One region of the Priestia sp. P1_B12_1 genome, then DNA from elsewhere that is predicted to be linked to it. Evidence: riboswitches for the same ligand, from Rfam matches in the RefSeq annotation. Region 1 holds a riboswitch; each other region holds the start of a gene.
The links. A riboswitch is a leader RNA that binds a small molecule or an ion and turns the genes downstream of it on or off. The one in region 1 is predicted to bind lysine.
Positions count from the first base shown of each region.

Region 2: linked by a shared signal. The riboswitch ahead of AC1D0Y_RS21265 (amino acid permease) and the one ahead of dapA (4-hydroxy-tetrahydrodipicolinate synthase) in region 1 are both predicted to bind lysine.
Region 3: linked by a shared signal. The riboswitch ahead of lysA (diaminopimelate decarboxylase) and the one ahead of dapA (4-hydroxy-tetrahydrodipicolinate synthase) in region 1 are both predicted to bind lysine.
Region 4: linked by a shared signal. The riboswitch ahead of AC1D0Y_RS04790 (aspartate kinase) and the one ahead of dapA (4-hydroxy-tetrahydrodipicolinate synthase) in region 1 are both predicted to bind lysine.

Region 1 is NZ_JBFTZR010000010.1:47,606-55,709, reverse strand. Features, by position in the region: gene AC1D0Y_RS23850 (hypothetical protein) at 1-122, opposite strand, end outside; gene AC1D0Y_RS23845 (PQQ-dependent sugar dehydrogenase) at 457-1,887, opposite strand; gene AC1D0Y_RS23840 (cupredoxin domain-containing protein) at 2,203-2,577, shown strand; gene AC1D0Y_RS23835 (hypothetical protein) at 2,830-3,018, shown strand; gene AC1D0Y_RS23830 (DUF3243 domain-containing protein) at 3,477-3,794, shown strand; gene AC1D0Y_RS23825 (hypothetical protein) at 4,043-4,213, opposite strand; gene AC1D0Y_RS23820 (H-type small acid-soluble spore protein) at 4,338-4,517, opposite strand; gene AC1D0Y_RS23815 (hypothetical protein) at 4,923-5,210, shown strand; gene AC1D0Y_RS23810 (hypothetical protein) at 5,272-5,529, shown strand; lysine riboswitch at 5,788-5,966, shown strand; gene dapA (4-hydroxy-tetrahydrodipicolinate synthase) at 6,094-6,981, shown strand; gene AC1D0Y_RS23800 (DMT family transporter) at 7,242-8,087, opposite strand.
Region 2 is NZ_JBFTZR010000007.1:44,320-52,423, reverse strand. Features, by position in the region: gene AC1D0Y_RS21295 (LysE family transporter) at 1-389, opposite strand, end outside; gene AC1D0Y_RS21290 (YqcI/YcgG family protein) at 542-1,309, shown strand; gene AC1D0Y_RS21285 (cupin domain-containing protein) at 1,284-1,592, shown strand; gene AC1D0Y_RS21280 (cysteine hydrolase family protein) at 1,614-2,201, shown strand; gene AC1D0Y_RS21275 (GNAT family N-acetyltransferase) at 2,292-2,783, shown strand; gene AC1D0Y_RS21270 (hypothetical protein) at 2,887-3,255, shown strand; gene AC1D0Y_RS21265 (amino acid permease) at 3,291-4,730, opposite strand; lysine riboswitch at 4,833-5,017, opposite strand; TPP riboswitch at 5,192-5,292, shown strand; gene thiT (energy-coupled thiamine transporter ThiT) at 5,325-5,933, shown strand; gene AC1D0Y_RS21255 (ethanolamine ammonia-lyase reactivating factor EutA) at 6,090-7,505, shown strand; gene AC1D0Y_RS21250 (ethanolamine ammonia-lyase subunit EutB) at 7,532-8,104, shown strand, end outside.
Region 3 is NZ_JBFTZR010000003.1:148,711-156,814, forward strand. Features, by position in the region: gene AC1D0Y_RS11745 (acyl-CoA dehydrogenase) at 1-202, opposite strand, end outside; gene AC1D0Y_RS11750 (DUF1292 domain-containing protein) at 353-616, opposite strand; gene AC1D0Y_RS11755 (PAS domain-containing sensor histidine kinase) at 704-2,428, opposite strand; gene AC1D0Y_RS11760 (YckD family protein) at 2,589-2,903, opposite strand; gene AC1D0Y_RS11765 (NAD(P)/FAD-dependent oxidoreductase) at 2,977-4,095, opposite strand; gene AC1D0Y_RS11770 (CBO0543 family protein) at 4,436-4,948, shown strand; lysine riboswitch at 5,015-5,197, shown strand; gene lysA (diaminopimelate decarboxylase) at 5,336-6,664, shown strand; gene AC1D0Y_RS11780 (dicarboxylate/amino acid:cation symporter) at 6,717-7,979, shown strand.
Region 4 is NZ_JBFTZR010000001.1:910,881-918,984, forward strand. Features, by position in the region: gene sdhB (succinate dehydrogenase iron-sulfur subunit) at 1-214, opposite strand, end outside; gene sdhA (succinate dehydrogenase flavoprotein subunit) at 218-2,005, opposite strand; gene AC1D0Y_RS04780 (succinate dehydrogenase cytochrome b558 subunit) at 2,035-2,643, opposite strand; gene AC1D0Y_RS04785 (YslB family protein) at 3,133-3,660, shown strand; gene AC1D0Y_RS04790 (aspartate kinase) at 3,712-4,944, opposite strand; lysine riboswitch at 5,086-5,263, opposite strand; gene uvrC (excinuclease ABC subunit UvrC) at 5,329-7,095, opposite strand; gene trxA (thioredoxin) at 7,320-7,634, opposite strand; gene AC1D0Y_RS04805 (electron transfer flavoprotein subunit alpha/FixB family protein) at 8,047-8,104, opposite strand, start outside.

The sequences.
Region 1 (8,104 bases):
TGAAAAAGGGCTGCTAAGCTGGCGAAAAGAGCGCCTGATACAAGCTGCTTAGTTTTAGATAGTCTATGAAAAAAAAGCTGCGCAGATTTTACTTCATTTGAAAGAGACTTTAAAAAGTACATGAATTTCACCTCCGTTAACTGTTTTTACATTATTTTAGATCATTGTCTGATATATCAACTCTTACATGGAATATATGAAGAAATTAAGAGAGAGGACTAATAAGTCGCATTTACTTTTACAGGAATAGGTTATATCCGTTAAGATAAATTTCTTTATCTTTCTAAAGGTATGTACTGTAGCCCATAAAATGAATTTTTTATGGGCTTTATTGATTAAAGGCTTTTTTATTTTCTAGAAAGTTCATTTGTTCATTCTTATAAAATAGCTGGTGGAAAAATTAAGCTATGATTTTTGGAAGAAAATCGATATCCAGTCGAATTTTATAAATATAAATCATGGAACAATTTCAAAAACAGTACCTTGATTAAAGTCAGACACTTTCATAGAGCCATACACTCCTAAATAAAGCCTGGTTTGACCCAGGTTCGTTCCCAAACTAACGTAGTAAGCTGCTTGAGAACCAAAATTATAGTCAATCTCCACAACACTAAAATCATTTAACTTACAATCTGTACCTGCTCTGGTATAAGCTAAAACTCCTCTAACTGGGGATTGAGATTCTTTAAACTGTGCAATATCCGTAAACATAACGCTTCCTGTTAAGCTAGGGATTTTATTCCCCATATATGGCTGAACTCCTGTAAGGGAGGTCCCTCCAAATTTATTGGGGCGGGGATCTTTGTGAAAATAACTTGTTAAAGGCTGAAGACGTCTCACTGAAGTTTTTACCGCTTCATTGTAATAAGCAATTATTTTCTCATCCAAGGCCGGATTTTCAGAACACCTTTTTATAAACGAAGTCGGAAAATCTCCTTCCCATCCCCGCCAGCCAAGGTTAATAAATCCTTCTTGGCTGGGTTTAGCTCTCATTAAAGAAGCTTGAACAAGTTGAGGAACAGGTATTGGCTTATAATGAACAAATGAAAAAATCGACTCTACTACATCTTGTCCAACATTTCCCACATATTTGATGTACTGATTATAAAATTTTTGAAATGAAATACCCGTTATATTGCGAACACCCTTAGCAATGAGCGTAAGAGTTTCCTGAATAGGTGAGGGGAGTTCACTAAAACGTGTGACTACGGGTGGATTATGGATAAATGTATTCTTACCTACATCAATTTCAATTATTTTCCCGTAAATTTCTATATCATTCTGACTTAAGTTAAAGGGGTCATAGCCTGATCCACCATCTCCGGTTGTAAAGATAAGTTTTCCAGTTTCAGGTGAAAAGTTTAAGCTGTTGACACCATTATGATTAAAAAATGGTCTTCTTAAGTTAAGTAACGTCCGTCTTTTTTGAGGCTGAGCATTTGGTTGGAAAACCCATTCTTCCACTGTATCAATATGATCATATTTAGTTTCTCTATTTATCCACCTTAAGTTTGAAGTTTTAGGATCACACGGGTTAGGTCTATAATGTTCGGAAAGTGCACCTGGGCCTTGTGTTCCAGCTACTGAGTAATGAAGATAAAACAGACCGTTATAATAAAATTCTGGATGAAACGCTAGCCCTAGCAATCCTCGTTCATCATATCCTCCGCGGGAAACACCTGGTTCAGACGTACCTAATTTTATGATTCGTGAGCGAATATCTAAAAAAGTCTGTATAGCTTCGTCTCTTATGTAAAAGATCTCTCCTACTTGGGTTGCAATAAATAAGCTTTCAAATGAGTTACCAGGAAGTATAGCTGTTTTCAAAATGGTAGGTAAATTTATTTTACTAACAATAGGCCGTAAACTAACCTTAGCTTTTATCAACTAACTTGACACTCCTTTTTATTGTTTTCTTTTATAAGAATATGATTGTAACTGTTCTATTAGTATCAATAATATTCTATAAAGTTAGACAATTTAAGGGAGAGACCTAATCGAGAAGCTTCTTTCATAAAACTTACCCATTCCTGGGTACGTCTGCTATTTTCTTCTTTTAGCACTCACGATTCTCTCAACGTTCATAACTATTTGTGCTTTCTATAAATAGAAATAAAGGAAAAACAATGATTAATTCAAAAAAATAGTGATATTATTTTATGAATTGGAAAAGAATATGGCTTATGAAAGGAGTGAATGTAAATGTCTGTGAAAAACTGGTTAATGGGATTAGTCGTTTTGTTTGCGATGGTTATGGTTGTGACAACTCCAGGTTCACTCAGCGTTTTGGCCGAATCAGACATGGTAAGACAACAAGCCATGGAGGTTCAGTTGAATGATGATTACTTTAATCCAGAAACCATCACTATCCCGAGTGGAAAAACGACAACATTGATATTAAAAAATGAAGGTCAGAAAGAGCATACCTTCACAGTAGAAAAGCTCGGAATTGACGCTGAAGTCCAGCCGGGAAAAGAAAAAACCATCACCGTAAAACCACAAAATCCTGGTACATATAAACTGATATGTAGGTATCATTTTAATAGTGGAATGGTGGGGGAAGTGATAGTCAAATAACAAGCAGGGCCAATCGGTCTCTGCTTTTTGAAGTGAATATAACCTACTTTCTTAATTAACATAATGGATTTTAAAGGTATAAATAAATCGTTCACAATCTCAAAAAAGTAATAAATATTTATTTCAAATATATACTAAATGAAGAAAAAGCACAGGAAAGTATAGGATAAAAACAGCATTTATATCCAGGGTGTTAAAAAATGTATCCTTAATGAGCAATGAGCATTGTTTAATTAAAAGGAGGAATTTTATATGGGCGATAATCAACCAAATAATTTAGAACAGGTATCAGAGAATAATACAGATGAAATCAAATTAGGTGATCTTGAGAAAGAGTTTGTAACAAAGCCCGCTAAGTCTTCTGATCCTTATCCGCATAAATATTATACTGGAGACATTTCTATGGTTTCTAATGCTATGCCACGAAACGAGAAAGAATAAAAGTTTCTTATATATTAATATATAAGAGAAACTTTAGACCATTTAAGCTTAAGCTCTGTATTTTTTCAGAACCAAAATACATCTCATAAAAAAACAGTTATGTTTCATTTATTATTTTAAATTCGAAGTAATCGCTTTCATTTTTTGCTTTCTTGAAATCATTTGATAGGTTATAATAAATATCTACAAAAATATTAAATGATATGTAAGTAACAAGCAATTACACCCTTAATATGAAAAAAAAAAAGAAAAACTCCCTTAACGCACTAGGGGAGTTTTTCTTTTTTTAAATATCCAATATCTTCTATTTAAACTCATCAAAAAAGAGGTATTCACTATGTTGAAGCCCATTAACTCTTCTACTTAATATATGAGTAGGCTACGAAATGCTTATATACCTGTAAATCGGGGATTTACCATATAAGAACATTAATACTTAATTGGAAGGAGAATGAAAAATGAATGATAATACTGAAACTGTTGAAAATAAAGTAGAGGATAAACTAAATGAAATGAGTCAAGGGAAGAAAGACAACATCCTTTCTAGTTTTAACGAATTTAAAAGTTACTTAGGAGATAAAGTCACAAAAGGTGAGAAACTAGGGTTAAATGATAATCAATTAGCTCTAGCAGCTAAAAAAATAGCTGATTATCTCGCAACACATGAGGAGCCCAAAAATGAAGAGCAATACTTGTTACATGAGTTATGGAAAGTTGGAAATGAGGAAGAACAACATCATCTTGCTCATATGCTTGTTAAATTAGTTAAAGACTAATCTAAATCCCTAATAAATTGTTACTTGCCATTATTTATTAAGGATTCAAGCGTATTCAATTAACGTAGCAAAGAGCCACTTGCGTAAAACAATTGGCTCTTTATATTCGTTATGTGTTAGGTAATATCTTTGCAGAAGTAAGAATAAGCCGAGATTGAAATATGGTATCTGCAACCCCTTTTATTGACAACTTATTAAGAATGTATAACTAAAGAAAAGAAATAAAGATCGGTTATTTTCTTCTCTCTTTATTCATTTTCTTTAGAATCTTCCTGGTAATGTTCATTTAAGTATGGGTTCTCCGTCGTAGCAAAATTAACAGATTGAAGGCTAGTTTCAGGATCCATTCCATAATAGCCTTTTAGTTCCGTATTTTCTAGCTCGCCACTTCTGAATTGTGGTTCTTTTTTCTCTTTCATGCTGCACCTCTTTTTTCTTATAAATAAAGCTTAGAGAAATATGGTATCAGTTATTCGGTTCTATTTGGAGATGGAACAAAAGAATGTAAAAATTCTATATTATTCCTTTATTATTTTTTATTTTTTATTTTTCTTCTAAATCAAGGACTGGAACCATACGGTTTTCATCATGTGTTCCTCTCGCATGAACGATAGCCATACTTGATGTTTCATCTACACTTTTAATCCAAATAGGAACTCCGTGGTAATGCACATCAATTTCCTTGGGTGAAGAAAGAATTTGCTTAGCTCGATTTATTTCCATATTATCACCTCATTTTTTAGTATGTCCCTGCAATGCATCAATTAAAAGATAAAGCTATATTTCCCCAACAATAATTTGACTACATGCTACAACTCATTCCCTCAAAAATTAATCTATCCTTTAACCTTGAAAAAATCGAACATCAATGGGTTTGCTTAACCTCATTTTATTCTTTAATTCGAATACGTATAAATACGAAAAATAAGCACATACTGTACCTAATCTGATTCCTCCTTTTGCTGACAAATCGTTTCTCCTTTAATATGTTAAGTTTACAAAAAACATCTGTCTTCACAGGTGTTTTTTATTTTGAGAAAATATATTAATTTGTATACAAACTAAGTTTTATTTTACTTCTAGTAGGGGAATAAAATAGTAAATTAAATTGGAGAGGATGAGGGGTTTATGATAGAGATGGAGGTAAAGAACCTTCAAAGGTCAGAAGCTAAATTTAGAAAGGCTGAATCAGAATGCTTAAATAAGGCAATCGAAGAGTATTTCGTGCGTCGTACATACCATAATGCACCAGTAGCTGATGCACTTCAATATATACTAACGATTGATAATAACAGGGAACGTTTAGAAAGTGCCGTTGAACTTTTTGGAGATAATATCAAAGACGTAAATAACCAAGATATTATAAACTATTTAAACCAATGTAGATGTTATAAGGAAATAAGAGATATAGTCTAAATTTGATGCTACCTTATGAAAAAATTTATTGTTCATAAATAACCAAAAGGGGATTGGAGATATGAACTATAAACAAAAGGATTATTATATTAGCGCAAAAGAAAATGAATATTATAAAGTACTAAATGTAGTCGATTATATGTTAGAGGAAGCAAAAAGCAACAATAAATATCCTATATGGGGTGAAAAGCTAAGAACTGAGTTAAAAGAAAGTGCTGGCAACAATCTTACTCCATGGCATTTTAATACAATAATATCCGTACTTTTAGATTACGTACCTGATGAAGTAAAGAATAAACCTAATGCTAAGTCACTCTAAGCGGGTGGCTTTTTATGATGTGCATAATATGTAAGTTAAAACATGTGGTGAATAGCAAGATGAAAGGTGAAATAGTAATATGAGTGATACTGAGATTGTGGCTTTGAGTCAATAATCCGGAGGCATTCTCTCAAAAATAAGTGTAAGGACTTAATTACATGTTTTCCATAAAATTACACTTAAATGAATCTTGCGTGAAAGGAAATTTACTGTTATATTAAATTCAATTAAATATTTTCTTATTTCAATATTTTTTGAAGTGAGGATAGAGGCGCAAAGATCATAAGTATACAATTTGAGGAGAATGAGATCCAATGACAATTGTGGAAAGGGGTATTTGCCGAAGCTGAAAGAATCTCATGTTCTTGAAGCTGGTTCTGCTGTTGAATAAATACAGAACTGTCATATGGGAAACTGTATGGAGGGCTATCTTACGCACGGAAACTATTTTTGATAAATATTGTTTCTACTGCAGCAACGAATCCCTCGTTGCTGCTTTTTTGCGTTTTTTATGAATGGCCCTAACCCCTCTAATTTTTAAAAATTTATAAAGGGTGTGTAGTTATGAATTTTGGCCAAGTATTAACAGCAATGGTTACCCCGTTTGATCAGAATGGCGAAATTGATTTTAACGCGACGAAAACGTTAGTTGAGCATTTAATTACAAATGGCACAGATAGCTTAGTTGTAGCTGGTACAACTGGAGAGTCTCCAACATTAACCACAGAAGAAAAAATTAAATTATTCCAATGTGTGGTAGAAGCTGCTGCGGGAAGAGTCCACGTCATCGCTGGAACTGGCTCAAACAACACGCAAGCTTCGATTAGCTTAACAAAACTTGCAGAGGAAACAGGAGTCGATGGTATTATGCTCGTTGCTCCATACTATAATAAGCCGTCTCAAGAAGGCTTGTACCAGCACTTTAAAACGATTGCCCAGTCAACCTCTTTACCAGTTATGCTTTACAATATCCCAGGGCGAAGCGTAGTTAACATTTCTGTTGAAACAATTGTTCGTCTATCAGAGATTCCTAATGTTGTATCAATTAAGGAAGCAAGTGGCACCTTGGATGCCATGGCAGAGATTATTAGCAAAACACCTAGCGACTTTACACTATACAGCGGCGATGATGGGTTAACAATACCAGTATTAGCAATTGGCGGGGCAGGAGTTATTTCAGTTGCTTCCCACATCATTGGCAATGATATGCAAGAAATGATTAATGCCTTCAAAAATGGCGATGTCAAAAAAGCTGCTGCTACACATCGCAATCTGCTTCCAATTATGAGAGCATTATTTATTGCGCCAAGTCCTTCACCAGTAAAAGCTGCATTAAATCTAAGTGGAATACAAGTTGGCGGTGTTCGTTTGCCAATGGTTCCTTTAAGCAATAAAGAGCAAAGTGTGCTAGAAGAAGTTCTGCAAACTAGTGGCATTAACGTTACCTGTTGAAATAAATAAAAACAGATTAGAAGAGAGAGCATAGCTAAAACGACCGATTCAATCGATGCATTAAGGCAAGATTGGTGCCCAAAGCTCAAGATGGATGAATCATTATTTAGCTAACTCCTAAAAATAGAAAAACTCCCTTAACGCATTGGGGGAGTTTTTCTATTTTTTATGTATGTATACTATATACATCTTCAGTTGCCATACAGAGGGAGACCTATTTCACTATATGTTTGTTCTTCTGTTGGTATTGGTCCAAAAACTTATATCTTAGTCAATACGATTCCGCATAAAGTAAGAATAATTCCTATCAATTGATATTTTCTAAGTCTTTCTTTAAAGATAATTAAGCTCCCAATTAAAACAACAATACAATTTAAACTAATGATTGGATAAACCACACTTGATGGACCTTCCTTTAGGGCGAATAAATAACAGCTGTAACCAATCGTACTTAATATACCAACTAGTATACCTATCTTTATTTCAATTTTATGTGCAGTTAATTTTTTAAATTCTTTCCGAGCTAATGAACTTAAATAGACAGCTCCTCCACCATACATTGAAACAAGCATTTCACCCATGCTAAAGTGCTGATACGTGCTGAATTTCATAATAACACCAACTGTGCCGATAGATAGAAGAGCTAAACAGCAGCTCAAAATCCATAATTTATACTCTATGTGTGCCGTTTTGTTTGGTTGATACTGAATAATACAAGCTGCCAATATAATAATGATGATACCAATCCAATTTGTTAAAGGAATGGATTGAGGAAATAATAAAGATGTAGCTATAACAACAATGACTGTATTCATCGCAATAATGGTAGATGTAATACTCGCAGGTCCTTTCTCAAAGGCTTTCGACATTTGGATATTGCCATTGGCATTTAATATACCGATTAGTGCCCCCGTTAAAATAGGTAAAATGTGAAATTCAAAACTTCCTTTAATAAGAGTAAATAATAATAGGATAAAAAAAGAAATCCAATAAAAGAAAAGTTGAATACACACTTTAGATAAATGTTGAAGAGCGCCCCATTTAAATAAAGTATTATTTACTCCGAAGCATACAGCTGTCCCTAAAGCAGATATAAACCATAACATAGTGTGTAATTCCTTCC
Region 2 (8,104 bases), on a different contig from region 1:
AACACAATATTTAAAGGATTCATAAGAGCAATGAAGAAACCTGTAAAAAACGACTTATCTCTTTTAATAGAGGGTTTATTTACATCTATTGAAAAGGAGCGAGAAACAGCTTGTTTCATACTTTGAAAGCCAACAAATGTGAGCATGACAAAACCAGTTGCATACAGGGTAACAGTAACAGCCTGCATCTGAACAAAAGGCGTTAACCCTATTAAAATGAGGAGCATAAATAAAATGTCGGCCGTCATGCCTCCTAAACCAACTAGCCAAGAAGCCCAAAAACCTTTCGTCAGGCCTTTTTTAATCATCTCTATATTAATTGGACCTACCGGTGCTGCGAGACTAATACCTAGAATTATTTGTTTTATAGCAATCAAAAACCACTCCACAAACACAGCCTCCTTTCTAACTTGTCCAATAGTAGCTTATATATATATAGATTAGAGTTTTATAATTTAGAAGCGACATTTAGTTAAAAATGCTCATAAACTTTCTTTTCTTTAATACACATGTAACGTTGAGTTCCATAAGGAGGGTTTTAATGGCATCAAAAATGCTTTTTCGAGCCAATGAGATTTTAGAGTCAACGCACGTCCCGTTTTGGGGAAAAGATGCTTTTCAATATTTCCGAAGCGATATATTATCAGAAGAAAATCCATTTCCTTGTATATTAGGGGTAGAAGGCTTTAAAAAAGATTTACTGCGGTTTTCATTTGTGACTACTCCTTATAACTACCAAGATATTAGGAATGCAGCGTCGGCACTTAGAGAATACATAGATACTTTTAAAACCATAGGTCGCTATACATCCTTTGTGTTATTCTTTAAGCCTGAACATAAAGAACGTTCAATGGAAGAGTACGAAACGATGTTTTGGGATACGTTGACGTTTCTTCATCAAATTGATCAAAAGAAATGGCCGCAAGACATTCCAAAAGATCCAAAAGATCTATTATGGGAATTTTGCTTTCACGGAGAACCTATTTTTGTCGTCTGTAATACGCCTGCTCATTCTTTACGTAAAAGCCGTAAGAGCAGGGGATTTATGATTACATTTCAACCTCGGTGGGTGTTTGAAGGTATGACAGGAGATTCAAAAATAGGGCGGCACGTACAAAAGGTGGTCCGCGATCGGTTAAAAACATATGATGACGTATCAGCTCACCCTGAGTTAGGATGGTATGGACAGCAGGAAAACCGAGAGTGGAAGCAATATTTTTTACACGATGATAACAACTATACTACCGGACAGTGTCCGTTTAAATTAAAAAGGAGTGAGCAGCATGGACGTAAAAAAAGCCTCTATTAAAAAAGGAGTTGGCGGAAAGTTTGAAGAAGTAATTAAAGAACTGCTTCCGGCGTATACTGGATACGTTGAAGTACAGCATGATATTGCTTTTCAAACGCACCCATCTCATACCCATCCAACTGATGAAATTCTTCATATACTTGAAGGATCTATTTACTTTACAGTTGAACATGATACGGTTCTATGTCAGGCAGGAGATCGGATACATTTACCGAAACAGACGGTTCATTCGTCAAAAGCCGGTCCTGATGGGTGCACATACGTTATTTCCATTTTAAAATAAAGATGAAAGAAGATGATGCTTATGCTACGTTCCCGGCCAGTGCTGCTGCTTATTGATGTACAAGAAGGATTTTATTCACCACAGTGGGGGGAAAGAAACAATCTAGATGCAGAAAAACATATGCTGACGCTACTGCAAGCATGGAGGCGCCAAGACTATCCTGTTATTCACGTACAGCATGCATCAGAAAATCCAGATTCTCCTTTACACCCCAGTTCGAAGGGGTTTCAGTTCAAAGAAGGGTTTGGTCCACAAGAAGACGAATACTTAATTCGCAAACACGTGAACAGCTGTTTCATTGGAACAGAGCTAGACAGTTATTTAAAAGCAAATGGTTATGATACGCTTATCTTAATAGGACTAACTACTAATCACTGCGTCTCCACGACTGCCCGCATGGCTGGAAATCTAGGGTACAGAACGTACGTTGTAAACGATGCAACAGCTTGCTTTGATGGTATGTCCTACGATGGAAAAACAAGGCTTTCTGCAGAAGATGTACATACATTCGCACTGTCTTCTTTGCATGAGGAGTTTGCGACGGTCGTTTCTACAAAAGAGACACTTCAAGTTCTTCAAACCTTTCAATATGCTCAAAATCACAACTGATGTGCATGTGCACATCGGTTTTTTATGTAGATTATGTTTATTAAAAGAAGTAAAATAAAGATAATTCTATACTATAAGGAGTTTGTACATATGATCATTCGTTATGCTAAAGAAGAAGATTTACCTATGCTTGTTGAAATTTATAACCAGTCTGTTCAAACAAGTGCTGCTACTTTTGACTTAACGCCTGTAACAGTAGAGCATAGAAGGAGCTGGTTTAATAATCATATTAGCAATGAACTTTTTCCGCTTATTGTCGCAGAAAAAGATGGGGTAGTAGCGGGCTATGCTTCGCTTTCTTCTTATCGAGATAAAGAGGCGTACATTCAAACGGTAGAGCTATCGATTTATATTGATAAAAACCAGCAGGGGCATGGCATTGGAAAAAAGCTTATGAAGCGAATTTTGGAATTAGCTAAAGAACTCAACCATCACGTTGTTATTTCAGGGATTACAAAAGGGAATGATATCAGTATCAAAATGCATGAGCAATTTAATTTTACATTTTGCGGAGAATTTAAAGAAGTAGGCTGGAAATTTAATCAGTGGCAAGATGTTCTTTTTTATCAGCTTATTTTATAAGATGTATGACACCTTTACACATTGTAACGTTTTAGTTTCATGTGTAAAGGTTATTAAAATAATAAGTCGTTTTATTATTTTAATACGAAAGGTGTTAGCTATCATGAATACACATTTTCAATATCAGTATCTAAGAGCTATTCCAAAAAGATGGTCAAAAAAAGAACTGCATATCCAGCTGAATAGAATCAAACACAACTCTGAACTATCTACTATAGCAGCAGATCCGCTTTTTTATCTGTTAGAATGTACCCATTCAGGCCTTCAAACTCAACAAGAAATCATAGACTACATCCAAAGCATTCCTACTCATCAACTTCCATCTTTTGTAACCCATTTAAGCAGGTTAATTCAGCATATTTATTATATAGAAGCTGCTGATTACTGTAATCGCCCCCTCAAAGGTTATATGCTTGTTATGAAAAATCAGCCCGCCTATATATCTCTTCATTTTGCTGATCAGATCACATAAAAAAGCTCTCTATTCAAAAGAATAGAGAGCTTTTTTTATTCGTATTTTTTTACTGTTACTTGGCATTCTTTTAACGGAATAAGTTTTGACTTTTTCGTCCATTTGTATCCTAACCAAACAATTAAGAATAAAGGAAGTCCGATATAAGAAACAAGTACACCGTACCAGTCAATCGAATCACCCGTAAACGCCGAATAGTTTTGACCTAAAATGACAACAGCACATAAAATAAAGGCAAAGATAGGACCAAACGGGAAAAGTTTTGCATGATATGGAAGTTCACTCAAATCATGACCTTGAGCAACAAATGCTCTTCTAAAACGATAGTGGCTGATGGCAATTCCTAACCAAGCAATAAAACCAGACATACCAGAAGCGTTAAGTAACCACGTGTATACCGCACCGTCTCCAAAAAATGAAGCACCAAATGCAAGTGTACCGACAAGTGCCGTTGCGATTAAAGCATTAACCGGAACGCCTCGTTTATTTACTTTTGCTAAGAACCTCGGTGCTTTTCCATCTTTTGCTAAGTTCCAAAGCATACGCGTAGAAGCATACATACCTGAGTTACCAGCAGATAAAACGGCTGTTAAAATAACGGCATTGATAGCTGATGCTGCAAACGCCAGACCTGCTCGTTCGAATATTAAAGTAAATGGACTTACCCGCACATCATCACTTGCTAATGAATCCGCTGTGTATGGAATAAGCATCCCGATAACAAAAATAGCTAAAATATAAAATAACAAGATGCGCCAGAAGACTTGTTTAACTGCGCGAGGAACCGTTTTTTCCGGATCTTCACTTTCTCCAGCTGCGACTCCAAGCAACTCTGTTCCTTGGAATGAAAAACCAGCAGCCATAAAAATACCTAAGACAGTAAAGAATCCACCGTGAATGGGTCCATCACCAAGCGTGAAGTTTTTAAAACCTGGTGCTTCATTGTTAAAGATACCAAAAATCATCATAATACCAATAACTAAAAAGATGATAACCGTTACTACTTTAATTAACGAAAACCAAAATTCAGATTCACCAAATCCTTTTACAGAAAGGTAGTTAAGCCCAAACATAATTAATAAAAACAGGGCACTCCATAAAATAGAAGAAGAGTTTGGGAACCAAAATTTCATAATAAGGGCTCCAGCCGATAATTCAGCGGCAATCGTAATAGCCCAGTTATACCAATAGTTCCAGCCGAGAGCGAAACCAAAGGATGGATCTACAAACCGAGACGCATACGTACTAAACGAACCGGCTTCAGGCATATAAGCTGCGAGCTCCGCTAGGCTGGTCATCAAAAAGTAAACCATGACACCAATGATAGCGTAAGCTAAAAGCGCTCCCCCAGGTCCTGCTGTGTGAATTGCTCCACCACTTGCTAGGAATAAGCCGGTTCCGATGGCTCCTCCTAATGAAATCATCGTTAAGTGGCGAGATTTCAACCCACGTTTTAATTCTTGCTGCTCTTGCATAGATAAATACTCCTTTCGAATGTACGGAAAGAGACGGGATAACATAAAAAAAGCCCGCAGTATATGTGCGCGCTTTTAAATCTGAAAACCGCGTCAACCTTCCGTGAAGATAGCTCTTCACATCACTCGCATGATGTGACAGTTCTGTTCCTGTTCGGAGACAGCCCCAGCTTAAATCAACCGAGAAGTGATCTAAACTTCGGCAATTTTTCCTTTCAAGCAACATCCTCAATGTTCTCTGCATTTCCGTTGCTTTACTATTAAAAACTGCGACCTCTACCTCATCGATTAGGATGAGGGTTTTTTATATTCATTTGACATAAAAGAAGTATACCAAATACTAAAACGATTGTCATTATAAAAAATAGATTCAGAAAATAGAAACATCTTTGAAATCTCTCGAATCTATTTTGTTACATATGATATAATGGATGTTGTCATAATACTACATAAATATCCGAACGTACCACAGGGGGAGCCGCCGTGCTGAGAGTGAACAAATTGTTCAGACCCTTCGAACCTGTTAGTTAACGCTAGCGTAGGAATGTGGGAATAGTAGCATATATTTGCTTACTCCTGTGTAAACCGTTTGATATGAATGATTCAAAAACAGGAGTGAGAAACGTGAATAAAGCATTACCTTTACAGGCTAAAATTGAAATAGCTATTTTTGCAGCATTGGCACTTCTACTTGATCTTTTGCCTTCCATTAAGATTGCAACGGCTGTGAGTATTTCGTTCTCCATGGTGCCCATTTTTATTATGTGCTTTCGCTGGGGAGTAAAAGGCGGGGCTCTATCTGGTCTATTATGGGGGCTTTTACAGTTGGCAACAGGAACAGCTTATATTTTAACAGCGCTGCAAACGTTTATTGAATATATTGTGGCTTTTGCTTTTATAGGTTTTGGAGGTATTTTTTCGCAATCTATTAAAACTAATTTAGCTAACAATAACAGATCAAAAGCTTTTGTTTTGATTATTTTATCCCTTATTATCGGCAGCTTCGCACGGTATTTCTGGCACTTTATTGCGGGTATTATTTTCTGGGGATCATATGCGCCAAAGGGCATGTCCGCTCTATGGTATTCTTTTTCAATGAACGGGATTTCAATGGTAGGATCACTAATAGCCTGCTTAATCATTCTTTCACTATTAATTCCATCGGCATCAAGAATGATTATAACTAAATCACACTCATCATAAGCAAAAAGACTAAATCTACCAAGATTTAGTCTTTTTTGTCATTTGTCACCTTTGTTTACACAAAAGTGTGTCAGGTTTGATAACATAGTTAGTGAAATATTCAAAAAACTGTTTTATGATAATCACCATATTCAAACGAGATAAGGGATTGATAGCATGCTACAGAAATGGATCACGAGCATAGGTTTAGATATTGGAACAAGTACAACAAAACTGATTGTAAGCAAGCTGTTAATAGCAAATCAACAAAATCAGTTTACGCTGCCAGGCTGTCAAATTATTGATCGTCGCGTAACGTATGCAAGTTCTATCTATACCACTCCTATGCTAAACGATGTTGAAATCGATGTTCAACGATTAACGGTACTACTAGAACAAGAGTATAAGAATGCAGGAATCTCCTTAGATCAAGTGGAGGCAGGTGCTGTGATCATCACAGGAGAAACGGCCAGAAAGAAAAATGCAGAAAGTATCGTTCACTATCTAGCCGAACATGCTGGGGATTTTGTTGTTGCAACAGCCGGCGCTGACTTAGAAGGAATATTAGCAGCAAAAGGATCAGGAGCAATCGAACGTTCTGCTGAAACAAATGCAGTAATTGCCAATATTGATGTAGGAGGAGGAACTGCTAACATCGCTTTATGTCAAAATGGAAAAGTTATAGAAACGTTTACACTGCATGTGGGAGGAAGATTAATTCGTCTGAATTCAGAAGGTTTTGTTACCTACGTTTCTTCTCATTTAACTGAATTTTTGAAAAATAATTCTTTAACACTGCGAGAAGGTGAAAAAGCAACATTTGAAAAGCTCTCGTCTATCTGTCAATTACTAGCTGAAGAAACCGTGAATTATGTAAATGCGCTGAATCAAAATTCCTCGCTGATCGTTTCTCCTCATACAAGATCTTCTATCCCCGAAATGATCATGGTTTCAGGAGGAGTAGGAGCAATGATGGAGAAGCAAAAGCCAAAAACAGTGAAGGAAGTGGCCATACATGGAGACGTTGGTCCGCTTCTAGCATATCATTTTCAATCCATCCAAGTATCTCAAGCCGCTGAGACAACGCGCGCTACTGTAATTGGGGCTGGTATGCAAAATACAGAAGTTAGCGGATCAACTGTATACATTGGGTCAAAGCGGCTGCCGTTAAAAAATATCCCGATTGTAGAGATACCTGTTCAGCAAGAAGAGAAATGGAATCCGCTGATGTTTCAAGAAAGAGCTCGAGCGGCATGTATGCAGGCTTCAACTATTTTCAGCGCAGAAGATCCCCCCGCTGCTATTGCTTTATCTCATTTTCCTTACTGCAGCTATAAGATGCTTCAAGAATTAGCAAAAGTAATAAGCGCTGAATTTATTGCTTGTTTTAAAGGAGCTAAGTGCCTCGTTGTTCTATGCGAGCAAGATATTGCAAAAGCTTTAGGACAAGCATTAGCTAAACAGAGGAAAGAGTTAGAAATTATTTGTTTAGATCAAATTGATTTTACACACGGAGATTACATTGATCTAGGGTTACCAGTAGCTGGAGAAGCGATCTCCGTTTCCGTTAAAACGCTCGCTTTTTCATCATAATCTACTAAATATACAAGGAGGAAACGATGTTTAAAACTACACGATTGTTAGGAGAAACATTTTCATTTTATAGCTTAAAAGAAATCATGGCCAAAGCAAACGAAGAGCGTTCTGGAGATCAGCTCGCAGGAGTTAGCGCTGAGTCAATGAAAGAACGAATGGCAGCAAAGCAAGTCCTAGCTGATATCACACTTGCTGATATCAGAAACTATCCGCTGCTCAGCGCAGATGAAGACAACGTCTCGGCATTAATCGAAAGTCAGATTGATTCATCTGTTTACGATATTATTAAAAATTGGACAGTAGGGGATTTAAGAGAATATATTTTATCCGATCAGCATAGCGGAGAAGACCTTCTTGCACTTAGCCAAGGATTAAGCAGCGAAATGATTGCGGCGGCTACTAAAATTATGTCCAATTTAGATTTAATTCAAGGAGCTGCCAAGATAGAAGTGCAAACTACTTGTCAAACGACTATCGGCCAAAAAGGAGTATTGGCTTCTAGAGCCCAGCCTAATCATCCTTCAGATAATTTAAAAGGAATGAGAGCATCTCTATACGAAGCGTTAAGCTATGGAATTGGAGATGCGGTTATCGGA
Region 3 (8,104 bases), on a different contig from region 1:
CTGGCAAAAATAAGTTCCATAATCCAGCTTGCTTTGCTTTTTCTTTTAACTCTTCCATGATCGGAGGAACAGCTGACCATCTAGACGGCTGTTCATTCAGCTGTTGTTCGTATAGCCGTTCATTTGGATAAATATGCTCTTCCATAAAAGAGGTCAATTCTTTTTGCAGCTTCACTACTTTGTCAGAGTAAGAAAAATACACGGTAGTCCCTCGCTTTCATTTACTTACTAACCGGTTGGTATGTTACATATTCATCATAAATGAAGGGAAATAATTCAGCAAGATATTTTTAGAAAAATTCTAAATATTATATTATTTAAAATAAAAAAAGAGAGGTTTTAACCTCTCTTTTTACGCGGATGTCATTTCCTCAAATACGGCTGATACCTTTTCAAACTCCTCATCATCTTCAATTGAAGACCATTCACCATCATCTTCAATTTTCAAAAAGAAAACATCAATTTCTTCTTCTGTTTCAATTAAAACTTCTTCCACAAACGCAACGGCAATATAATCGTGCCCTTCAATCGTCATTTTTCCAAGCACTTCAATATCTTGCTCTTGATCATTTTCATCTAAAATTGTAAAAATCTCTCCCGTTTCAATGCGTTCCATCTTATTCCCTCCTAATTTTAACCTCATTATTCGTTCACTAACATGTATTCCCCTTTAGAAAAGGTTTCATGCTTATAAAAGTAGAATCTACTTTTTAAAAGGCAAAAGAATGTCTACGGTAGTTCCTTTTCCAAGCTCACTTACAAAGTTAATTTCTCCTCTATGTTCTCGAATGATCTTATAGCACACCATCAGTCCAAGCCCCGTTCCTTTCTCTTTGGTACTATAAAAAGGTTTTCCTAAATGCTTCATTCTTTCCTGCGTGATGCCTGGCCCCTCGTCGCTAAACCGGACAACAAGGTTCTCCTGATTAAACCTTTTTAGTTGAATCGTTACGGTTCCTCCACTTGGCATAGATTCGACTGCATTTTTAAATATATTGCTAAACACCTGTTTCAACTGATTTTCTTCGCATAATACGAGAGGAAGATGAAGATCAATTTCTTTTTTTACGTGAATTTTCTCTGTAATCCCCTGCACCTCAGCTAGCTTTAAAGTATTCTCTAAAATATCTTGGACATGTTTGTCTTTGTAGGTTTTCGCCTGAGGCTTTGCAAGACTCAAGAACTCATCGGTAATCAATTCAATTCTATCTAACTCATGATTTATCATTTCTACATAGTAAGGCTGACCGCTCGTTTCTTTTAATAACTGTATAAATCCTTTTACCGCCGTCAGAGGGTTTCGAATTTCGTGAGCAATACCAGCGGCTAACTGTCCGACTAAGGAAAGCTGAGCGGATTCACGCAGCAATTTTTCAGTTTTTTTACGTTCTGTAATATCACGAAACAAAACTTGAATGGCCTGCTTTCCCATATAGGGAATAGGAAAGGCAATGGTTTCGGCATCAATCGTATGACCGTCTTTATGAATAAACTTTTCTTCCTGTAGGTCTACAGATTTATTTTCTGTTTTCATTCGATAAATTCGCTGTTTTACAACATCATAGTAATCAGGGTGAACAAACTGATAAACACAAGCTCCTAATACGTCTTGAGGACTTTTGTATCCTAGCGCTTTAGCTCCTGCAGGGTTGATGTAATCAATTTTCCCTTCACTATGAACGATAATCGCTTCCGGCGATAACTCAATCAAGCTTCGGTAGCGTTCTTCACTTTCTTTTAAAGCCGTTTCGGCCTGTTTGCGTGATGTTATATCTCGATAGACAAAAGCAATGCATAGCGGCCAATCATTCATATTTTCAACGCGGAATAGTGTGACGCTTACATTAATTAAATGACCGTCTTTATGCTGTCTGACCGTCTCAAATTCCGTTTTCGATTCACCTGATTGAATGGTCTTATGAAGTTCCCACACTGGCTCCTTTAAAAACGAAGGTATAATCGGAAGAGGCTTTTGATAAATTTCTTCAAACGTCCAGCCAAATGTATTCTCAAACGCAGGGTTCACTTGAAGCGTTTTACCTTTTAAGTCAACGACAGCAACAGCATCTGCGTTATGATAGATAAAAGGCTGAACCTGTTCTTTTTTCTCCTGATAACTAGTTATATTCACGCAATGTCCCATGATTTCAGGCTTTTCTGTGTAAGATAAAGGGGTTAAGTTTACTACATAGCGTTTATCATTTATTTGAAGCTCGTACATAAGCTTTTTCTTTTTATTTAGTGCTTCGAAAAAATGCTCATACGAGACCCATTCTTCCAGAGGTATTTTTTGCTCATGAACGCTTTCACCTTGATACATACTGTAAACAAGATGATCATCTTGTTGTTTGTAAGCAAATATGATTCCTAGCGCCTCAGCTGAATGATTTTCTGCATGTAATCGGACTATTTTCTTATTTTCGTTCATCGTTCATATTTACCTACCCCTCACTAGCATCTTTCCTACTCGTTCTCATTCTCTTAATTTTACATGAGGATTTTAGAATTTACTAGATAAAGAAGCGGATATTTTCCATTCATTCACATAAAAAAGCGCCTGTAAAGGCGCTTTTTTATGTGAATATGAATTACTTTGAATGATGCATTTTATGACAGTGTCGTTTCGGAACAAAACCATTTTTCTCCATATGCTGATAACGATTTTCCATATGTGAAGAAATGTTTTGACTCTCCGTTTTGCTTAACACGCCGTACTCGACATATTTGGAAAGTATTTCTTTCTTTTTTGCTAGCATTTCTTTGTACAGCACGGACAATTCCTGCTTTTGCTGAGACGTCAGCTGCACGTCTTTTGTTTCTGGCTGAGGATGGTTTTCCGCTAATACAGGCGTCGCGCTCATAAATAAAAAAGCTGCTGCTGCACTTATCATAATCTTTCGCAAACAATCTACTTCCTTTCATCATATAGTAGTTGTAGTTTGCGAACTTCTATTTGTTTTCATTCATTCTGTTTGCTTAAGACTCGATAGCTCCTCTTACATCATAGTCGCTAAGATCCATTTCCATTTCCATTTCAAGTGCTAATTTAGCAAGCTCTGAACCAAGATAAGGACCCGACGTTAAGCCTGAAGCTCCGAGACCATTGGCTACTAGTATTCCTTCGTAAGCCGGAAGAGCTCCAATGACTGGCAAGAAGCCTGGAGTAAATGGTCGAAACCCTACCCTTGTTTCTAAAACTGTGCTTTCTGTTAAGCCGGGAGCAATTGATAAGGCCTTTGAAAAAATTTCATGAAGCCCACCAGCAGTTACTCGCAAGTCATAATCCGTGTCGTTTTCATGTGTTGCTCCAATAACAATTTGACCTTGTTCAAATGAAAGTATATATTGGTCGCTTGGAGGCATCACAACGGGCCAGTCTTTTGTATCTAAATCAGGGAGATGTAAGTGAACAATTTGCGCTTTTTGAAAGCTTGCTAAAAATTTTACTCCAAGAGGCTCTAGCAATTGATTTGCCCACGCTCCTGCTGTCACGATTGTTGTACTTGCTAGAAGGGTTTGTCCATTTACGGCAACGCCCGTTACTCGATTATTTTCATAAAGAAGTTCTGCGTTTCCTTCTATTATTTTTGCACCGTTTTTCTTCGCTGCATTCACAAGTGCGTTTCGAAGAGCTCTTCCGTTAACGCGAGCGGCTCCACTAATATGAACTGAACTGTATTCTTCTGAAAGAACCGGAAACAAAGCCTGTGTTTCTTTAGCGGATAAACGTGTAATCTCGCCTATTTCAGGAGCTTCTTCCCGACGTTTATATGCTCGTTCTTCCATTTTTTTAAGCTTTTGTTCATCAGTATGTAAGCTAATTGCTCCCACTTGCTTATATCCTGTATCCGTTTCTCCATCGTCTTCTAATTGCTGAATTAATGTTTGATAGTACTTGGCGCCGCCTTTTGCTAAGCGGTACCATGCTTTATTTCGACGCTGCGAAAGCCATGGACAAACAATTCCTGCTGCTGCATCAGTAGCTTGACCAGCATCCTTGCGATCTACCAATGTCACATCTGCTCCTGCTTTTGCTAAATGATATGCAGTAGAAGCTCCAAGTACCCCAGCTCCAACTACGATGTATGTTTTCATACCAAAACACCCTTTTCTTTCTTCTAGTATTCTTATGCTATATGTATGCAATTTTAGCATAGCAAAAAAAGAAGTCACATACTAGGCTGAGCTATTTCGAGCTTATTTTTACGTCTTGCTGACTTTAACATATAGCAGCTCCTTTCATCTCGTAAACAAAAGCGGTAGAAGTTCCTTTACGAAGATTATAGCAGCGTGAAGAAAGCCACAAATAGTGGTAGTACGTCTTTAACGCTGCTGCTTACGGCTTTTCTATTATAGTTTCTGAATAAAAGCAAAGAGAATAAAATTTCTATAATATGTAAATAAAAAGAAATAACCATTATTTTAAGGAGAGCGTATGCAATCTTCATTTGTATTATTTTTTATCATTCTTGGTTTACTATTTGGCAAGTGGCGCAGGTATCAAGAATACTATCCTACTTTGCTGTTTTGGGTCACGGGGAATTTGCTTTATGAAGTACTGCTGTTTCATCACCGCGTATGGGTATTTCACCCTGTTGGTATTGATCACCTTTTTCTACCCGATCACCTCATGGTTTCCCTTGGAATAACCTTAATTATTTATCCGTTTGTTATACCAGTTTTTTTAGGAAGGCTGCCGCTGCATGTAAGCGGCCGGATGTGGTGGATTCTTTTGTGGGCGCTTTTATTTACTGTGATTGAGTTCATTGCTTATGTTAATCACAGTATTACTCATCATTATGGATGGTCGCTGCTGTGTTCTTTTCTCTTCAATATTGTCACGTTCTCACTTTTAGTCATTCATCAAAAGACAGCGCTGGGTGCTTGGGTTCTATCTGGAAGCTTTATAGCTTTCTTATTTATTCTTTTTGATATTCCTATGCCTTAACTTTTCATTGACTAGACGGAGGAAAAGGAAATATAATAGAAATTACATTTAAATATAATTTTCCTCTCTGAGAATAGAGGTGCATGAAATCAAGAGTCACTTATTGGAGACTAATGGAGTCTGTGAAGATAAGTAAAAGGGATTTCGTGCCGAAGTATATAAACATCCATTGTGTTCATATACTGGTTCAGTATTGAATAAATGCTGAGCTGTCACAAACCATTTGGTTTGTGGAGAGCTATTGAAGAGATGTTGATGCCTAGAATGTAATAATATTTTATTATTATGAAACCAAGACGCGTGAACATCACTTCACGGGTCTTTTTTGTGTTTTTCTACTGACCATCAAAGTTATAGTTGAATGATTTAAATGGAGGGATACGGATTATGTACTTACATGGAACGAGTAAAATTAACAGCAGCAATCATTTAGAAATTGGGCAGTGCGATACGGTCGAACTGAAAAAACAATACGGCACTCCCCTATACATCTACGATCAAGAATTAATTGAGACGAAATGCAAGGCCTTCCATTCAGCCTTTCGAAGAAGCGGATTTTCATATCAAATCGCCTATGCAGGGAAAGCCTTTCTTTGTATGGAAATGGCTAGCCTTTTAACGAAGCTTGATATGTCACTAGATGTGGTCTCAGGAGGCGAATTATTTACAGCGCTTGAAGCTGGATATCCAGCTGAACGCATTCATTTTCACGGCAATAATAAAACGATTGAAGAAATGGAAATGGCTCTTGATGCGAATATTGGCTGTTTTGTTGTTGATAACTTTACCGAACTTGAAGTTTTGCATGCCTTAGCAGCTGAGCGCAAACAGAAAGCATCTATTCTTCTGCGTGTTACTCCAGGGATTGAAGCCCATACACATGAATATATTATGACCGGACAGGAAGACTCCAAGTTTGGATTTGGTCTTTCCAATGACCAAGCCATGAAAGCGGTAAGTTCTGCGTTAGAAAAGCCTTACTACGATCTTTTAGGCATTCATTGTCATATTGGTTCGCAAATTTTTGAAGTAGATGGTTTTTCTCGCGCCATTGATATTTTAACTGATTTCTTATTCAGCATTCGTGATAAAATGGAATTTGAAGTAAAAGTTTTAAACGTAGGTGGTGGTTTTGGTATTCGTTATACCGAAAGCGACTCTCCTCTTCCAGTTGAGTATTATGTAGATGCACTGACAGAAAAGCTAAGCCGCACGTTAACTGAACAGAACTATACCCTTCCAGAAGTCTGGATTGAGCCTGGAAGAAGCATCGTAGGAGAAGCAGGTACAACGCTTTATACAATTGGATCAACGAAGGAGATTCCAGGTGTACGAAAATACGTAGGAATTGACGGCGGTATGACCGATAATATCCGTCCTGCTCTTTACGATGCAAAACATGAAGCTGTCTTGGCTAATAGAGTGACGGATAAAAAAGATGAAACAGTATCAATTGCGGGTAAATGCTGTGAATCAGGAGATATGCTTATTTGGGATATTGATTTACCGCGCGTTAATCAAGGAGATTTATTAGCAGTGTCCTCTACAGGTGCCTACAACTATTCAATGGCTAGCAATTACAACCGTATTCCGCGCCCTGCTGTTGTATTTGTAAAAAATGGAGAAGCTCGTCTTGCTGTAGAGCGAGAAACATACGAAGATTTGGTGCGTAAAGATGTAAAGCCAGTCGTTACTACGTATGCAATGAGCAAATAATAGCTGTTCTTGCGTAGTAAAGAAGCTATTGTTGTTTGGAGGAAATCTAACTATGGTTTTAAGTGTATTTAAAACGTACAGATCATCGCTTATTCTGCTTCTCGCTATTTTAATTGGCGGGATAGCAGGATATGCTATCGGGCCCGATGTGGCAGTCGTAAAGCCCTTTGGTGATTTGTTTCTTAATTTGATGTTCATGATTATCGTTCCCCTTGTCTTTTTTAGTGTGGCTTCGGCGATCGCAAACATGAATGAAATGAAGCGTCTTGGTAAAATTATGCTAGGTATCGCCGTTGTGTTTATCGCCACTGCTGCTGTTTCAGCCGTTTTAGGCTTTTTAGGCGCATCACTTTACAATCCGCTACATAATGTAGATACTTCTGCCATTAAAGAATTGATGGGTGACAGTGAAAATACAGCTGAAAAAATGACGCTTTTAACTCAGCTTGTTAGTACATTTACTGTACCTGATTTTGTTCAGTTATTTTCGAAAGAGCACATTTTACAATTAATTGTCTTTGCCGTTATTTTCGGTATTGCTACAACGATGGCTGGCGAAAAAGGACAGCCCATGGTGAAATTTCTGACTTCCGGTCAAGAAGTATCGATGAAGGTTGTTAAAATTGTGATGTACTATGCTCCAATTGGTTTAGGGTGCTATTTTGCTACTGTAGTAGGAGAACTTGGACCAAAGATCTTACAAGGGTACGCTAGAGCATTTATTCTTTATTTATTAATTGCAATCGTTTACTATTTCGGTTTCTTTACGCTATATGCATGGATTGCTGGCGGTAAAGCAGGAATTAAGCTGTTTTGGAAAAATGCAGCTGCTCCTTCTATCACGGCTATTGCTACCTGTTCTTCTGCTGCATCTATTCCAGTCAATTTAGATGCAACAAAGAAAATGGGTGTGCCGCTGGATATTGCTGAAACGGTGATTCCATTAGGAGCAAACACCCATAAAGATGGTTCTGTTATCGGTGGTATTCTAAAAATTGTTTTCTTATTCAGTTTGTTTGGCAAAGATATGACGTCTGCTACGAGTATTTTGAGCATATTAGGCGTAGCCTTTTTAGTTGGAGCCGTAATGGGAGCAATCCCTGGAGGCGGTATGATTGGCGAAATGTTAATCATTACAATTTACGGATTTTCGCCAGAAGTTCTGCCCATTATTGCGGTCATTTCCACAATTATTGACGCCCCTGCTACGCTTTTAAACAGTACGGGAAATACAGTAACAGCGATGCTTGTTACAAGGTTTACAGAAGGAAAAGACTGGATTAACAAAATTATCACCACCGATAAAGTCGCCTAGCAAAAAAGCAAAGGGAACAGTTTAGTGACTCTCCCTTTGCTTTTTTCGTGTGCAGTAATATCGATAGCGGTGTATAAAGTCTGTAAATACGCACATTCTATAGGTATGTTTCATAACCGAACTGG
Region 4 (8,104 bases), on a different contig from region 1:
CTTCCTCTAAACAGTTCATTTCCCAGTTTATCGGAGCAACCTCTTTACCTGAAGCATCAACAGGGTTACGTCTGATTTCCATCAGTGCTGAAATAACGTTCATATTCGGACGATACGGAATTTCAAACTCCTGATTGTAAGGAGCAGATTCAGCTGAATCTTGACGTGTAATAATGAAGCGCACTGTCTTTTGGACTGTTTGTTGTTCACTCATTGATTAACGAACCCCCTCTTGTTGTTTTTTTGGTTTTTCATCTTTTTTCTTTGTGTAGTCGCGCTTACGCGGTTTGATTAACGATACGTCTACCTCTTCATAATGGAAAGAAGGAGCCGTTTTCTTATCCACAAAAGATGCCATTGTTGTTTTTAAGAATTCTTCATCGTTACGATCTGGGAAATCTGGCTTATAATGAGCACCGCGACTTTCGTTACGGTTGTAAGCTCCTAGCGTTACAACCCGTGAAAGCTGAAGCATGTTTTGCAGCTGACGAGTAAATGTTGCCGCTTGATTACTCCATTTAGCCGTATCATTAATGTTAATACGATCATAGCGTTCAATTAATTCTTGAATTTTTTCATCTGTTTTTAACAGTTTGTCATTGTATCGTACGACTGTCACGTTGTCAGTCATCCATTCCCCTAGCTCTTTATGAAGAACGTATGCATTTTCTGTGCCTTGAAGATTCATGATATTGTTCCATTTCTCTTCTTCTTCTTTCACATGACGATCATATACGCTTGAAGAAATAGCATCTGCGCTCTTTTCTAAACCATTGATGTATTCAACGGCTTTAGGACCAGCAACCATCCCACCATAAATAGCTGATAATAAGGAGTTTGCTCCTAAACGGTTCGCTCCGTGCTGTGAATAATCACACTCACCAGCTGCGAATAAGCCAGGAATATTTGTCATTTGATCGTAATCCACCCATAAACCGCCCATTGAATAGTGTACGGCTGGGAAAATTTTCATTGGTACTTTGCGCGGATCATCGCCCATGAATTTTTCATAGATTTCGATGATACCTCCAAGTTTAATGTCTAGCTCTTTTGGATCTTTATGTGAAAGGTCCAGATAAACCATGTTCTCTCCGTTAATTCCTAACTTCTGCGCTACGCAGACGTCAAAAATTTCACGAGTGGCAATATCACGAGGTACTAAGTTACCGTATGCAGGATATTTTTCCTCTAAGAAATACCAAGGTTTACCGTCTTTATATGTCCAAACGCGTCCGCCTTCTCCACGAGCAGATTCACTCATAAGACGAAGCTTATCATCTCCTGGGATAGCAGTTGGATGAATTTGAATAAACTCTCCGTTTGAATAGTATGCACCTTGCTGATACACGATAGATGCCGCTGAACCGGTATTAATAACTGAGTTCGTCGATTTTCCAAAAACAATTCCAGGTCCACCTGTAGCCATAATAACCGCGTCAGCTGGGAACGTTTTAATTTCCATTGATTTTAAATTCTGTGCAGAAATTCCGCGACAGCTGCGCTCATCATCAAGAACAGCACCTAAGAATTCCCATCCTTCGTACTTTGTCACAAGTCCGGCAACTTCATAGCGACGAACCTGCTCATCTAATGCGTACAATAATTGTTGACCCGTTGTTGCCCCAGCAAAAGCCGTACGGTGATGCTGCGTCCCGCCAAATCGTCTGAAGTCTAACAAACCCTCAGGAGTACGGTTAAACATAACACCCATGCGGTCAAGTAAGTGAATAATGCCAGGAGCTGCTTCACACATTGCTTTTACAGGTGGCTGGTTGGCTAAAAAGTCTCCGCCGTACACTGTGTCATCAAAGTGTTCCCATGGTGAATCCCCTTCACCTTTCGTGTTTACGGCTCCGTTGATTCCACCTTGCGCGCAAACTGAGTGAGATCTTTTTACCGGAACTAGTGAAAATAAATCTACTTGCTTGCCAGACTCAGCAATTTTTATTGTTGCCATCAAGCCAGCTAAACCGCCACCGACTACGATGATTTTTCCGTTACTCATCGGAACCCCACTCCTTCAAAACCTTAATTTTATGCAAATGCGAATAATGTACGAACACCTACAAATGTAAGTGCTAAGAAGATTGCTAATGTCACATAAGTTGAAATTCTTTGAGAACGTGGTGTTACAGTTAACCCCCAGCTAACTCCAAATGACCATAGACCGTTTGCAAAGTGGAAGATCGTAGATACAACACCAACTATGTAGAATGCAAGCATTGCCGGGTTGCTTAAAATTCGTTCCATCATTTGAAAATCTACTTCTTTTCCAAGCGCAGCTTGTATTCTGGTTTCCCATACGTGCCATGTGATGAAGATAAGTGTGATTACACCTGAAACACGCTGAAGGATAAACATCCAGTTACGGAAAAAACCGTAGTTGTTAACGTTTGTTTTAGCAGTGAATGCGATGTAAAGACCGTATATTGCGTGAAAAACGATTGGTAAGAAAATAATGAAAATTTCTAGAGCATAGCGGAAAGGTAAGCTCTCCATGAAGTGAGCTGCTTGATTAAATGATTCTTCTCCCTTTGTCGCGAAATGATTCACAACTAAATGCTGTGTTAAGAAAATCCCGATTGGTATTACCCCAAGTAATGAATGGATTCTCCGATATTGAAACTCTCTGTTTGCCGCCATCTGCGTAGACCCCCCTTAGTTAAATGAACATAGTTTGTGAAGAACTTTCTTACTCCCACTAGACAAATAGATTAATCGTGAATACAGGAAATGAAAACCTTTGCATTTCCTAATAAAGTATGTGACAGGTTAATTTTACTCCCATCGATTAAGAGCGTCAAGGCAAGATGTTTAAATCTTCTATAAAATATAAATTTATAAAATTTTATATTTGTTAACGCTTACTGTATTGATGTTACAGATTTTTTCTTTCTATTATAATATTGCTTGCCACAAATAAGTAAGCGTTTACTTTATGCTTTTATTGTAAACAAGTTCACAAAACATTTACACAGGTAAAAGTACCCTTTTAAAAGGTATATTATGGATTTTTCATCTTTACATCTAACTCTTTTTACCATAATAAAGATCCTCTTACATTTTATTAAAAAAATGCGTGAGAGGTTTTTTAGATTTGTATATAATAGTAGTAAAGAAAGAGGGGAAAGCATGAGCAATTTACAAACAGAATCACAGCAAGAACTTGAAGAGACGATGGAAACATCAGAACCTAACGTCACAGCTGAAACAGAGAGAACTCTTGATCACGTTTCATATTTCGGATACAGCCTTTTGCGTGACGTGTTAATTCCAGAGCTTCTTGGAGACGAAACAAATACCATTTCATACTGGGCAGGAAAACACCTTGCGCGGAAATACCCATTAAATACAATGGATGAAATCGTCGCTTTTTTTAAAGCAGCTTCCTGGGGAACACTGACGCTTGCAAAAAAAGATAAATATTCACTCGAGCTTGAGTTATCAGGTGATGTGGTCAGCAAAAGATTTCAGCAGGAAACTTGTTCGTTTCATCTTGAGTCAGGATTTGTGGCTGAACAGATTCAGCGTCAAAACAACTGCCTAACAGAAGCCTACTTAACACATAAAGAAAAGAACGGAAAAGTGCTGATTTCCGTGCAGTGGGACCGAAAAGATATCTTACCTACCGAAACACGCGCGGAGCGCTATAAAAAGTAGGAAATACGTATATATAAAAGACGTGGAGATACCACGTCTTTTTTCTCTTCTTTATACGTGCACTGCTTGCTGCTCTTCTAATTCAAATGCTACGTGAAGCGTCTCAACAGCTTTTACCATATCAGCGTGCGGTACAACTGTAGATACTTTAATTTCAGACGTGCTGACCATCTTCACTTCAATTTTCTCCCCTGCCAGCACTTCAAACATTTCGGCTGCAACGCCTGGATTAGAAATCATGCCAGAGCCGACAATTGATACTTTAGCCAGACCGCTTTCATGTTCAATACGCGTATATCCTAAAGTAGATTTATACTCTTTTAAGACGGCAAGAGCGGCATCTACGTCTACGGTTTTAATAGAAAATGAGATAGAGAGACGATTATTAGCCGTTACGTTTTGAATAATAATGTCCACATTTAACTGTTCTTTTGCTAATGCTGTAAAAATAGTAGAAAGAGTTTGCAACTCATTGTTTAACCCTTCAATTGTCACTCGTGAAATATTATCTTCAAACGCAATTCCTCTTACGACTAAGTTTTGTTCCATTGAAACTTCCTCCTCAACAATCGTTCCATTCTCGTTTTCTAAGCTTGAACGCACTTCTAGCGGTATCTGATAATTTTTTGCAAACTCAACAGCGCGCGGATGCAGCACCCCTGCTCCCAAATTAGCTAATTCTAACATTTCGTCATATGAAATAGAGTGAAGCTTACGAGCATCTTCTACATAGCGCGGATCTGTCGTAAACACTCCTGTTACGTCTGTATAAATATCACATTTTGCAGCTTTTAATGCTGCGGCAAGAGCTACTGCCGTAGTGTCAGAGCCGCCTCGACCTAATGTTGTAATGCTTCCATCTTCTGAACAGCCTTGGAATCCAGCTACTACTACGATTCGGCCTCTATCTAATTGGCTTTGAATACGTGTCGTGTCAATGTGCTGGATTCGTGCATTGCTGTGAACTGCTTCCGTCTGGATACCAGCTTGCCAACCTGTTAGCGAAGTTGCTTCATACCCTTTATATTGAAGGGCCATTGTTAACAGGGAAATCGTTACTTGTTCTCCAGTTGTAAGAAGCATATCCATTTCGCGTTTGCTTGGACTGTCCGTAATATCACTTGCTAATTTCACCAGTGCATCTGTCGTTTTGCCCATTGCCGATACAACAACAACTACTTGGTTACCGCGCTCTGCTTCTTGAATAACACGGTTTGCTACATGTTGGATACGTTCAACAGAACCAACAGATGTTCCACCAAATTTTTGAACGATTAATGCCATAATTTTGTTCATTCCTTTTCAATAAATTTGCATATGCAGGATGATGAGAAGCTAAATTTTTTTACTCAGACAATAAAAAAAGCAATGAGATGAGCTCTCATTGCTTAACGAACGAAAATTATAAAACATAACCGTCCACTGCCGTGAGATAGCTCTCCAAGAATCTACATCTTGACAATCCTACGTTTATTCAACGCAGAACCAGCAATCATTACTATGAGGTAATGTTCACTTCGGCAAATTTCCCTTTCCGTCTCATTCATAAGGGCTCATACCCTTCCTGATACGTACTGATTAAATTTGCACCTCTATCTTCACTTCATTTGATGAAGTGTCGTATGAAATTAGTTAATAGCTTATCAAATATTTTCTATTATTTCAAGACTATTTTTGTAATGTTTCATAAATTTTTTCAGCAATGTTTTGAGGAACACCTGAATTTCGAATATCATCAACCGTTGCTTCTTTCAATTTTTTCACCGAACCAAAATACTTTAACAAAGCTTTTTTACGCTTTTCTCCCACTCCCGGAATGTCGTCCAGAACAGACTGAAAAGCGGACTTAGAGCGCACTTGACGGTGGAAAGTAATCGCAAAGCGGTGAACTTCATCTTGAATTCGCTGAAGCAAATAAAATTCTTGACTATTGCGTTCAAGCGGTATGATTTGAGGAGGCTCACCAATCATCAGGTTGGAGGTTCTGTGCTTATCATCTTTGACAAGACCTGCTGTAGGCACTAAAAGTCCCAATTCATTTTCGAGAACGTCCTGTACTGCAGCTAAATGCCCTTTGCCCCCATCTACAACAATTAAATCTGGAAGCGGAAGACCTTCTTTTAACGCTCTGGAATACCGTCTGCGAACGACTTCTCTCATGGAACTGTAATCATCTGGTCCCTTTACGGTCTTAATTTTATATTTGCGATATTCTTTCTTTTCCGGTTTCCCATCAACAAAAACAATCATCGCAGAAACGGGATCTGTCCCTTGAATATTTGAGTTATCAAATGCTTCAATCCGGTAAGGCGCTGCAATTCCAAGCTCTTCTCCTAACCGTTCAACTGCGCCAACCGTGCGCTCTTCATCTCGTTCAATTAAATAGAATTTTTCACCGAGCGCAATTTTTGCATTTTTACACGCAAGTTCTACTAATTCTTTCTTTTTGCCTCGCTTTGGATGCTGAACCTCTACTTCTACTAATTTCTCAGCTAACTCTGCATCAATCGTTGCTGGAACCAGCACTTCTTTTGGCTTAATATTTTTGGCATAAAACTGACCGATAAAAGTTAAGAAATCTTCTTCTGGCTCTTTATAAAAAGGAAACATAGAAACTTCTCGCTCAATTAATTTCCCTTGGCGAATAAAGAAAACTTGAACACACATCCAGCCTTTATCATAAGAATAGCCAAACACATCTCGATTAACAAAATCATTAAACGTTACTTTTTGCTTTTCCATTGTCGCTTCAATATGAGCAATTTGATCTCGATATTCTTTAGCCCTTTCAAAGTCAAGTTCTTCTGAAGCTTTTAACATTTTTTCAGTTAACTCTGTTTTGACATGCTCATATCCACCATTTAAAAACCGAGTGATATTTTCAATAATTTGTTTGTTTTGCTCTTCTTTTACTTCTTTTACGCAAGGAGCTAGACATTGCCCGATATGGTAATACAAACAAGGTCTGTCTGGCATGGTAGAGCACTTTCTTAGTGGATAAATGCGATCAAGAAGCCGCTTGGTTTCATTTGCAGCTTGAACGTTAGGATAAGGACCGAAGTATTTCCCTTTATCTTTTTTTATTTTTCTTGTAATAACAAGCCGGGGCTGTTTTTCAGCTGTAATCTTAATAAAGGGATAGCCCTTATCATCTTTAAGCATGATATTGTATTTTGGATCATGCTTTTTAATTAAATTCATTTCTAAAATAAGCGCTTCTAAATTAGAAGATGTGACGATATATTCAAAATCGACAATGTCGTTTACAAGTCGAAGCGTCTTTCCGTCATGAGATCCGGTAAAGTAGGAGCGCACTCGATTTTTTAATACTTTTGCTTTTCCTACGTAAATGACCGTTCCATATTTATCTTTCATCAAGTAGCAGCCGGGCTGATCCGGTAAAATAGCCAGCTTTTCTTTTAAATAATCATTCATACTTTTCTCCTTCCTCTTCTCTTACTCTGTCCATCTATACATTCGCTTATGAAGCGTAGCCTACATTCTTTTCTGCTTTACAATACATGCACATAAGCCAGATTTGTGACGGTGTTCCTTACATCTAGTATAAAACAAACGAACGCATATTCGCTAAATAAAAGTATTCCCAAAAGAGAAAAAGTGGAGAAAAAGAAAAAACCTAGCCTGAGCTAGGTTTTGACTTACGCGTGTTTATTAATTAATTCTGTTAATGCTTCTTTTGGTTGGAAACCAACTACTTGATCAACTTTCTCTCCATCTTTAAATAATACTAAAGTTGGGATACTCATAACACCAAATTTTCCAGCTGTTTCTTGGTTTTCATCAACGTCTACTTTCACGATTTTAACTTTATCGTTAAGTTCACCATCAATTTCTTCAAGAACTGGAGCAATCATTTTACAAGGGCCACACCATGGTGCCCAAAAGTCAACAAGCACTAGGCCTGATTTAATTTCATCTGTAAAGTTTTTATCTGTAGCATGTGCAATAGCCATTTTAATTCCTCCTAAATATATGCAATATCCAAATTCTACTCACAGTATATCACCTTCAAATAAGGTTTGCTAACTTTTTGCTTACATTTATACTGTTTATTCTTCGCTCTAGTTTGTACAATTTACATAAAAACATACGTAGAAAATTTCGTTTTCCGTGAGGTTGAGACATAACGAAATGAATTCCATCTAAAGGTGAACAAATAGTATACAAAGGCTGAACCGCTTGTGCCACCGCAGTTGATTTCTGTGCAAGACTTCGCTTTCTGCAGGAGTCTTGCACAGAAATCAACTGCTGCTAGAAAGACCCACACACATAAAGTTTACCCCAACAAAAAAACGAACCACTAATCAAACATCTTGATCAATAGTTCGTTCTTCACTTCGTCTAAAATACTTTTGTCCCAGCCTCTTACGCAGACTGTACTTTCAGCTTTTTAAATTCTTCCGTTAGCAGAGGCACCACTTCA